Regions from separate parts of the Blautia sp. MCC270 genome, predicted to be linked through region 4. Evidence: predicted binding sites of a transcription regulator. Region 4 holds the regulator's gene; each other region holds the start of a gene.
The links. Region 4 encodes Rex, which represses fermentation and respiration genes when NADH is low (regulators of the CRP and FNR family bind a similar motif). Its sites were predicted from a motif close to ATTGTTAANTANTTAACAAT; they were not measured.
Positions count from the first base shown of each region.

Region 1: a site for Rex is predicted at 898-917, ahead of GPK58_RS01325 (oxidoreductase). Genes of this name have one in related genera too.
Region 2: a site for Rex is predicted at 997-1,016, ahead of pckA (phosphoenolpyruvate carboxykinase (ATP)). Genes of this name have one in related genera too.
Region 3: a site for Rex is predicted at 1,354-1,373, ahead of GPK58_RS08075 (CoB--CoM heterodisulfide reductase iron-sulfur subunit B family protein). Genes of this name have one in related genera too.

Region 1 is NZ_WQQD01000004.1:12,450-14,655, reverse strand. It holds gene GPK58_RS01325 (oxidoreductase) at 1-854, opposite strand, end outside; gene GPK58_RS01320 (NUDIX hydrolase) at 1,242-1,745, shown strand; gene GPK58_RS01315 (BMC domain-containing protein) at 2,087-2,206, shown strand, end outside.
Region 2 is NZ_WQQD01000003.1:8,662-10,867, forward strand. It holds gene GPK58_RS00725 (threonine/serine ThrE exporter family protein) at 1-856, opposite strand, end outside; gene pckA (phosphoenolpyruvate carboxykinase (ATP)) at 1,186-2,206, shown strand, end outside.
Region 3 is NZ_WQQD01000027.1:12,122-14,327, forward strand. It holds gene GPK58_RS08065 (CoB--CoM heterodisulfide reductase iron-sulfur subunit A family protein) at 1-106, opposite strand, end outside; gene GPK58_RS08070 (4Fe-4S dicluster domain-containing protein) at 111-500, opposite strand; gene GPK58_RS08075 (CoB--CoM heterodisulfide reductase iron-sulfur subunit B family protein) at 497-1,291, opposite strand; gene GPK58_RS08080 (L,D-transpeptidase family protein) at 1,667-2,206, opposite strand, start outside.
Region 4 is NZ_WQQD01000038.1:17,843-20,048, forward strand. It holds gene abc-f (ribosomal protection-like ABC-F family protein) at 1-426, opposite strand, end outside; gene GPK58_RS10305 (redox-sensing transcriptional repressor Rex) at 641-1,288, shown strand; gene GPK58_RS10310 (NAD(P)H-hydrate dehydratase) at 1,350-2,206, shown strand, end outside.

The sequences.
Region 1 (2,206 bases), on a different contig from region 4:
CTTACGGCCTTTGCCATGTAGGAACGCCATCCGTCCGGGAGATAATTTGCATCGATCTGGTACTGGATGGAACCGTTAAGTCCGCAGGAAACATCAAAGATATCAACCTCTTCCTGAAGATAATCCAGGTATTCCAGAGTATCCTCCAGTGTATTTCCGCCTTCCATCAGCTCATCCGCACTGAGACGGAGCATGATCGGGAAGAAAGGTCCTACCTGTTTCCTTACCTCATCGATGACCATACGGCAGAAACGGGTACGGTTCTCAACAGATCCGCCGAACTCATCGGTACGCTTGTTTGTGATCGGGGAGAGGAACTGACTGATCAGATAGGAGTGTCCTGCATGGATCTCTACCGCGTCAAATCCAGCTGTCTGTGCACGTTTTGCAGCCTCACCGTATTTTTTTACGATGTGAAGGATCTCGTCTTTGGAAAGAGGACGCGGGATCTCGCCGCCTTCTTTGGATGGAACGTCAGATGCGGAAACCGGCTGCATGTTGATCCTGGAAGAAACAGCGGAAGCTCCGGCATGGTTGATCTGGATCGCGATCTTTGTTCCGTATCTATGAATATTTTCACAGAATTTGAAAAGACGTGGCAGATAGTTGTCATGATCGATGCGCAGCTGTGTGGTTCCGTTGGAGCCCTGCGGGGAATCGATGCTTGCGTTCTCTACGATGATGAGACCTGTGCCACCCTTTGCACGCTGCTCATAATAATTGATATGAAGAAAACTCATTTCGCCGTTCTGTTCACCGTAGTTGGTGCCCATCGGCATCATAACAATACGGTTCTTGATAGTCATATTTTTAACGGTTAATGGGGAAAAAATATGCGGATAATCATTCTTCATCTGAAAAAAACCTCCCTGGTTATTTTAAATAGAATCGTTTGTTTGTGTTAATTATATAACAGAATAATCTATAAAACTAATTCATAATACGAGCGATATAATAAAAATAATCTATAGATTTTTGCATATCATCTTTCAGGCTGCAGGTACTTGCATGTTTATAATGTGAAAAAAAACAGATGTAGAAGGGTAACTGGTTACTGAGAACGGAGTGAACGGTAGCGCTAACTGGAAAATGGTATCGGATCCAGGGGTTTACATATATGATTTTAACGTGTTATCATAACAAATAAAAAAGATACAGAAAACGGAGAAACGGGCAGGCTGAAACGGATCAAATGTAAGACTGTATTTCCGCGTTCTGTAAAAAGACAGGAGATAGATAAAATGGAATTCTGGGATATTTACGATGCAGATAAGAAACCGACAGGACGAACTATGAAGCGCAATGACTGGTGTTTAAAGGATGGAGAGTATCATCTGACAGTTTTGGGTGTGGTAGCAAGACCGGACAAGACCTTTCTTATTACCAAACGTGTGATGACAAAGGCCTGGGCTCCGGGCTGGTGGGAGGTTTCCGGCGGTGCAGCCCAGGCAGGAGAGGCTTCCCGTGATGCAGTACTCCGTGAGGTGAAAGAGGAGACCGGACTGGACGCCAGTGAGGCAGAGGGCGGATACCTTTTTACATATAAAAGAGAGAATCCGGGGGAAGGAGATAATTACTTTGTGGATGTGTACCGTTTTGTCATGGATGTGGAGGATAAGGATCTGAAGCTTCAGACAGAAGAGACAGACGGATATATGTTTGCAACCCTGGAGCAGATCCGGGCGTTTGCCGCAGAGGGAAAATTCCTACATTATGACAGTATTAAGAAGGTGTTTGAGTTTTAAGCAGATTTTTGAATGATTTTTATCCTGATGTGGAAATAGATGTTGTTTTCTGTGGATTTATATTTCAATTAACGTTGTTTTTTGCCTTATTTTCGAAGAATTGTATTGACATTAAGAGGCTCAGATAGTAAAATTTAACGTAGGGAAATTATAAGCCGGATGAACAGAGTCCGGCTTATCGAATATTACGTACGTCGAGAACATCTGACGCATCAAATTATGTTTTGCACAGCTGAACTTGATGCAGTAATTTCTGAGAGTGCTATAGATCAATCGGGAAGAATATAGCAGTAATTAAAAAAATGCTGTAATACGAAATTTTTGAAAGCGAGGAATCATCAATGGCGGATGAACATAGAGATCAGATCAGAATCGTACAGGAAACCGTAGCCGGTAAGGAGATCACATTTGCCCATATCATGGGTGGTCCGGCACCTATCATATATCAGAAGCTTGGACTG
Region 2 (2,206 bases), on a different contig from region 4:
TCAGATGAAGAAGCAGTGCCATTAGCCAGGCAGAGACAGCAGCCACCATTACAACAATAATGGCGTAGGCCAGTCGTTCCAGACCGGAACGCATATCCAGCTTGGCAAGGTCGATCCCACTTGTGATAAACGGAAAGCCCGGAATGATAAACAGCATGGAACAGATGTATCCGGCCTCATGCTGGACGGAAATGTGGAACAGAAGCTCTGCCAGCTTCAGGAAGCCTGCATATACAAGACAGGCTGAGGAAACAGAAACTGCAATGCACATAAACAGAGTAAAATGATGCTTGCCAAGCTTGCAGCGGATGGCGTTTCCGATGCCTGCGCCTGCAAAAGCCAGGATCATTTCCAGCGGGCCACCGCCCAGAAGAAAAGTAAATGCACCACAGGCCAGTGCAGAAGCCAGTCCCAGGGCGGCAGGGGAATAAAGCCCGTGGATCCGCTCGATCTCATCTAACTGACTGTGCAGTGCTTCGCCGCTCATATGGATACCCTCCGCAGGAAAATCACTGACAAAATGTTCCAGCCTGTTCAGTCTGGAAGTATTTACGCCGGTGGTAGTCAGACTAAGTGCATGGGAAAAACTGCTCTCACCGTCAAAGCAGGTGTAGCTTATAGACATCAGTCCGATATCTGCGGAACAGGTGATACCAAGTGCTTCTGACAATGTATTCATGGAACTCCGTACCCGCCAGGCACCGGTCCCACAGGAGAGAAGCATCATGCCTGTACGGCCGATCAGGGAAGCTTTTTCGGAAAGAGAAGCTTCGGTGATGGGCTGGCTGTTCCTGGTACTTACGTAGTTGTGCCAGGGGATTTCCATATGATTACGTTTGATTAGAATATCTGACATAGAAATCACTTCTTTCTATATATTAAAATCATATAGTTGCTATTATAAATATATATAATAACTATAATCAGATATATTGTAGCCATTATTCTGAAAAAGTCAAGTGTAGATGAAATAGAATCTGACAGTACTAAAACGTCACTGTTAAAGATTTATCATTTTTTTGCGGAAAATGAATTTTTTTGGTTGCTTTTACGTACAATTTATGTATAATTGTGGGTAAGGAAATAGGAATGCCCAATAATTCCATTCCTGTGGCAGGATGACGAAAACCTGCAATAGTAGGTGGCTATCATAATTACTATTAAAGAAGAGAGGTAAATGTTAAGATGGCAAAAATCGATTTAACAAAGTATGGTATTACCGGAACAACTGAGATCGTGTACAATCCTTCCTACGAGACATTATTTGAGGAAGAGACCAAACCGGAGCTTGAAGGATTTGAGAAGGGTCAGGTCAGTGAGCTTGGTGCTGTCAATGTAATGACAGGTATCTACACAGGACGTTCCCCTAAAGACAAATACATCGTTATGGATGAGAACTCCAAGGACACAGTTTGGTGGACATCCGATGAGTACAAGAACGATAACCATCCGGCAACTCAGGAAGCATGGAATGCAGTTAAAGATCTTGCCAAGAAGGAGCTTTCCAACAAGAAACTTTTCGTAGTAGATGCATTCTGCGGAGCTAACAAAGACACACGTATGGCTATCCGTTTCATCGTTGAGGTTGCATGGCAGGCACACTTCGTAACAAACATGTTCATTCAGCCGACAGCTGAGGAGCTTGAGAACTTTGAACCGGATTTCGTTGTTTACAACGCATCCAAGGCTAAAGTTGAGAACTACAAAGAATTAGGACTTAACTCTGAGACAGCTGTAATGTTCAACATTACAAGCCGTGAGCAGGTTATCGTTAATACATGGTACGGCGGAGAGATGAAGAAAGGTATGTTCTCCATGATGAACTACTATCTGCCGCTGAAGGGCATCGCTTCCATGCACTGCTCTGCAAACACAGACCTTAACGGAGAGAACACAGCAATCTTCTTCGGTCTTTCCGGAACAGGTAAGACAACACTTTCCACAGATCCTAAGCGTCTTCTGATCGGTGATGACGAGCATGGCTGGGATGACAACGGAGTATTCAACTTCGAGGGTGGATGCTACGCTAAGGTTATCAACCTTGACAAAGAGTCTGAGCCGGACATCTACAATGCGATCAAGAGAAACGCTCTTCTTGAGAACGTAACACTTGATGCTGAGGGCAAGATCGACTTCGCTGACAAGAGCGTAACAGAGAACACACGTGTTTCCTACCCGATCAACCACATCGAGAACATTGTTCGCC
Region 3 (2,206 bases), on a different contig from region 4:
GGACAACTCCTGGCTCTTTTGCAATGATCTCCACAACTTTTTTCACGTCTACCGTAGCGGCAATATTACTTCCGCAATGACAGACAAATACACCGATTCTCTGCACTTTCTCACCTCCTGTATCTTCTGAACGCACTTACAAGCAGCTGCTGAGGAAGCTCCGGATCAAGAAGCTCCGGAATTTCATTTGGTGAAAGATAGTCTCCGCCTTTTTCCCGAACAACCAGCTGTCTTGCCCCGTCAATGATCTTTCCGGGTTTTACGTCTCGCGGACAGCGCTCCACACAGGCAAAACAGGAAAGACATTTCCACAGGGATGCTGAATTTACAAGTGCTTCGATATTTTCATTGATCACGTAGGACACAAACTGATGAGGCTTGATATCCATCTCGTCAAAGGATGGGCAGGTAGCAGAGCATTTGCCACACTTCATACATTTCAGAGGATTGGTCCCGCTGATCTCCTTTATTTTTTCCGCAGCAGAATGGTTATCTCTCATTTTGCCACCTCCTCTTTGACGCCAAGGGCTTCTGCCAGAAGCTCTGTAAAATAGTAAACCGGCATTTTATTTCCGGAATTTTTATTCAGATTGTATTTGCAAAGCGGACAGGCAGTGATCAGCATATCTGCGCCAAAGCCTGCTGCGCTTTCTTCAATCTTTTCACACATATTCTGTGACATTTCTTTTTCTTTCAGGGATATATATCCTCCACAGCATTCATTTCTGTAAGGATAGATCACAGGCTCAGCGCCAAGGGCACGGATAAAATCCTCCATGATCCTTGGATTTTCCGGATCATCAAATGCCATGATCTTTCCAGGTCTCAGAAGCAGACATCCGTAATAGGCTCCGATCTTCTTTCCGGTAAAAGGATTTACTACTTTTTCTTTCAGTTTATCAAAACCGACTCTGTCCCGGAGAACCTCCAGATAATGGAGAACGGTTGTCTCTCCTTCATAGGGAGCTTCCAACTGCATATAATTGTTGGCTCTGGTCCGGATATCTTCCACATTTTTCATATCATCATTGACACGCTTGATCACATGATGACAGGCTGAACAGATCGTCACCAGATCCTGGCCTTTTTCTTTTGCCTGGTTTAACGCACGGACGGAAGAAAGCTTTGTGGCGATCTCGTCTGTGCCAAGCGGATAAACACCACCACAACACTGCCAGTCCTCGATCTCCTCAAGCTCAAACCCAAGGGCTGTGGCACTGGCTCTGGCATACTCATCCAGATCTTTGGCCTTTGTTCTCAGGGTGCAACCCGGATAATAACTGTACTTCATACCTTTCATTATCCTTTCTTAGTCTAAAATCTGACGTTTCTAGTAGATATTCTTGTTCATATATTGTCTTTTTTTTAACGATACATGAATAAAAAAATGAAATCTCAACTAACACTTATTTGAGTTTTTTTATCAATTTGCACCCAAATAAAAGAGAAAAACACTCTTCCTCCGCAATTAAGAAGTGTATTAGCTCGATTTCCGAAATCATCATATCACGTTATTTCTGTTTCGACAAGGCTTTTTCGATATTTTTTTGTGTTTTTTTTAACGTACTTTTGAAAAACCTTATCATTTACGATCCTGTTTCCATGATAATTTTCATTTTCGGGCATAAAAAAAGCTCCGGATCTCTCCGAAGCTTTTTTGCTCCTATCAGTAAATAATGATCGGATAACCTGCATCAATGGTGTTATAGATCAGTGCTGCCTGATCCTTAGGCAGATTGATGCAGCCGTGGCTTCCGTTGGTTTTATAACGGTTCCCGCCAAAGGATGACTGCCAGGACGCATCATGAAGTCCCTGTCCGTAGACAAAAGGCATCCAGTAATTAACCTTTACATCGTAACCATATTCATTGCTGGTAAGGTTAAAGGGACTCGCCTTGTAGGCGATCGGCCATGCACCACGATATGTTTCACGCCCCTTCACCGGCTTACCGCTGACAATATCTGTTTCCGTCACAAGGCTTCCGTCCTTATACAGCCACAAATGCTGTGCATCCAGACTGACCTCTATGTAACTGCCTGCCAGATCGTCTGTTCCGTTTCTCTGGTATCCTTTTTTGCTGTAAACAGGCTCTCTTGTTACAGCAGTACCACTTTTCAGGTCTTCCAGAAGCTGAGCATATTCTCCGTCCTGATCGATCCGATAGCCGTACTCATTTCCCTCAATGGTCACATCCGTTCCCGCAGA
Region 4 (2,206 bases):
GGTCAGCTCACTTTTGTAAGCGTATCCGTTCTCCAGCTCAAACTGATGGGTCAGGCGGGTATAGGTTTCCATCAGACGGTTCAGCTCATCACCGGTCACGGTGTTCATTTCCTGTTCCATATTGCGGATACGGCGTTCCATATCGATGATGTGCTGCTTGGTGGTAAGAAGCTCCTCGTAGATGGTATGATGTCCGTGGATATCCTGGTACTGGGCAAGATAGCCGATATTTTTATCCCGGGCAAGCACCACGGTACCGGAATCAGCAGAAAGCTCCTGCATGATGATCCGCAGCAGTGTGGTCTTTCCTGCACCGTTGCAGCCGATCAGAGCAGCCTTTTCACGGTCTTCAATGTGAAAGGATGCATCATTTAAAATTACTTTTTCGCCAAAGGCCTTGCATATATTCTGACATGATAAAATCATAAAAACTGTCCTCCTGTATAAAGAATCACCCCTGTTTATGTCTGAACAGGGAAAAATCCTCCACCTATTATAACGGAAACTGCCGGGATTTCAAAGAAAAAATCAATTATTAGAAAAAATATAAAGAAATTTGTACAGAATAGACAACTTTAATTGACAGGAAAATGTCAATTCGTTATAATTAACCTAGTGTAAGGTAAGGAGGAAAACTATCGTGGAGACAAAACAAATCTCGAAAGCGGTGATTAAGCGTCTGCCACGCTATTACCGCTACTTAGGAGAGCTGATGGAAGATAATGTAGAACGTATTTCTTCCAATGAATTAAGTAAAAAGATGCATACCACAGCTTCTCAGATCCGTCAGGATCTTAATAATTTTGGCGGTTTTGGGCAGCAGGGGTATGGCTATAATGTACACTATCTTTATACAGAGATCGGTAAGATCCTGGGACTGGATACCGTTCATCCGATGATCATCCTGGGTGCCGGTAATCTGGGACAGGCACTTGCCAATTATGTGGATTTTGAGAAGCGCGGGTTCAGGCTGGTTGGTATCTTTGACGTAAATCCTGTGCTTGAGGGCATCGCAGTCCGTGGACTTGAGATCCAAATGCTCAGTGAGCTTCCGTTTTTCCTGAGAGAGAATAACGTGGAGATCGCGATTCTGACACTTCCCAAGAATAAAGCCAAGGAAATGGCGGATATTCTGGTGGAGAACGGGATCAAGGCAATCTGGAATTTTGCACATCTCGATCTTGAGACACCGGATGATGTGATCGTAGAGAACGTTCATCTTTCCGAGAGTCTGATGACACTGTCTTATAATCTCAGTAAATACAGGCAGGAACATGTGGATAAGTAAGAATTGTTAAGCTGCCGGAAACGGCAGCTTTCTCTATGACAGAGGGGAGGCAGAAGACAGAATGAAGAAGCTTGTTACCTGCAAAGAAATGAAGGATCTGGACTCCACAACGATCCGTGAGATCGGAGTTCTCTCCGAGGTTCTGATGGAGCGGGCGGCACTGAAGGTGGTAGAGGAAACAGAAAAGTATCTCCAGAAGGACGAAAGGATCCTGGTAGTCTGCGGAAGCGGAAATAATGGCGGTGACGGTATCGCTGTTGCCAGATTGTTCCATCTGAAGGGGATCCGGGTAGAGTTTTATATGGTCGGAAACAAAGATAAAATGACCAGAGAGACCGCTCTTCAGTATAAGATCGCTTCCGGTTATCGTGTCCCGGAGGTGAATAACCCGCAGTGGAGTGAATATACTACTATAGTAGATGCCGTGTTTGGGGTAGGCCTGACGCGTCCGATCGAGGGGCATTATGCTGATATCATCCATGAGATGAACAGTGCGAGGGCCAAAAAGATCGCAGTTGACATCCCGTCAGGAGTGAACGGAGATACTGGCCTGGAAATGGGAATTGCCTTCAGCGCCGATCTGACTGTCACATTTGCCTACCGGAAAAGAGGTCTTTGCTTTTATCCGGGAAGACTGTATGCAGGAAGGATCGTTACCGCCGATATCGGGATCTATGAGCAGGAAGCTGTGACTGCATCTGCCGCCTGTCTGGAAAATAAAGATCTGAAGCTGTTTCCGGAACGTGATCCCGGCGGAAACAAGGGTACCTTCGGAAAAGTGCTCTTTGTGACCGGAAGTGAGGGAATGTGCGGAGCCGCTTATTTAAGCGCCTGTGCAGCACTTCGTGCCGGTGCGGGAATGGTAAAGATCCAGACTGTGGAAGCCAACAGGATCCCACTGCAGATACTCCTTCCGGA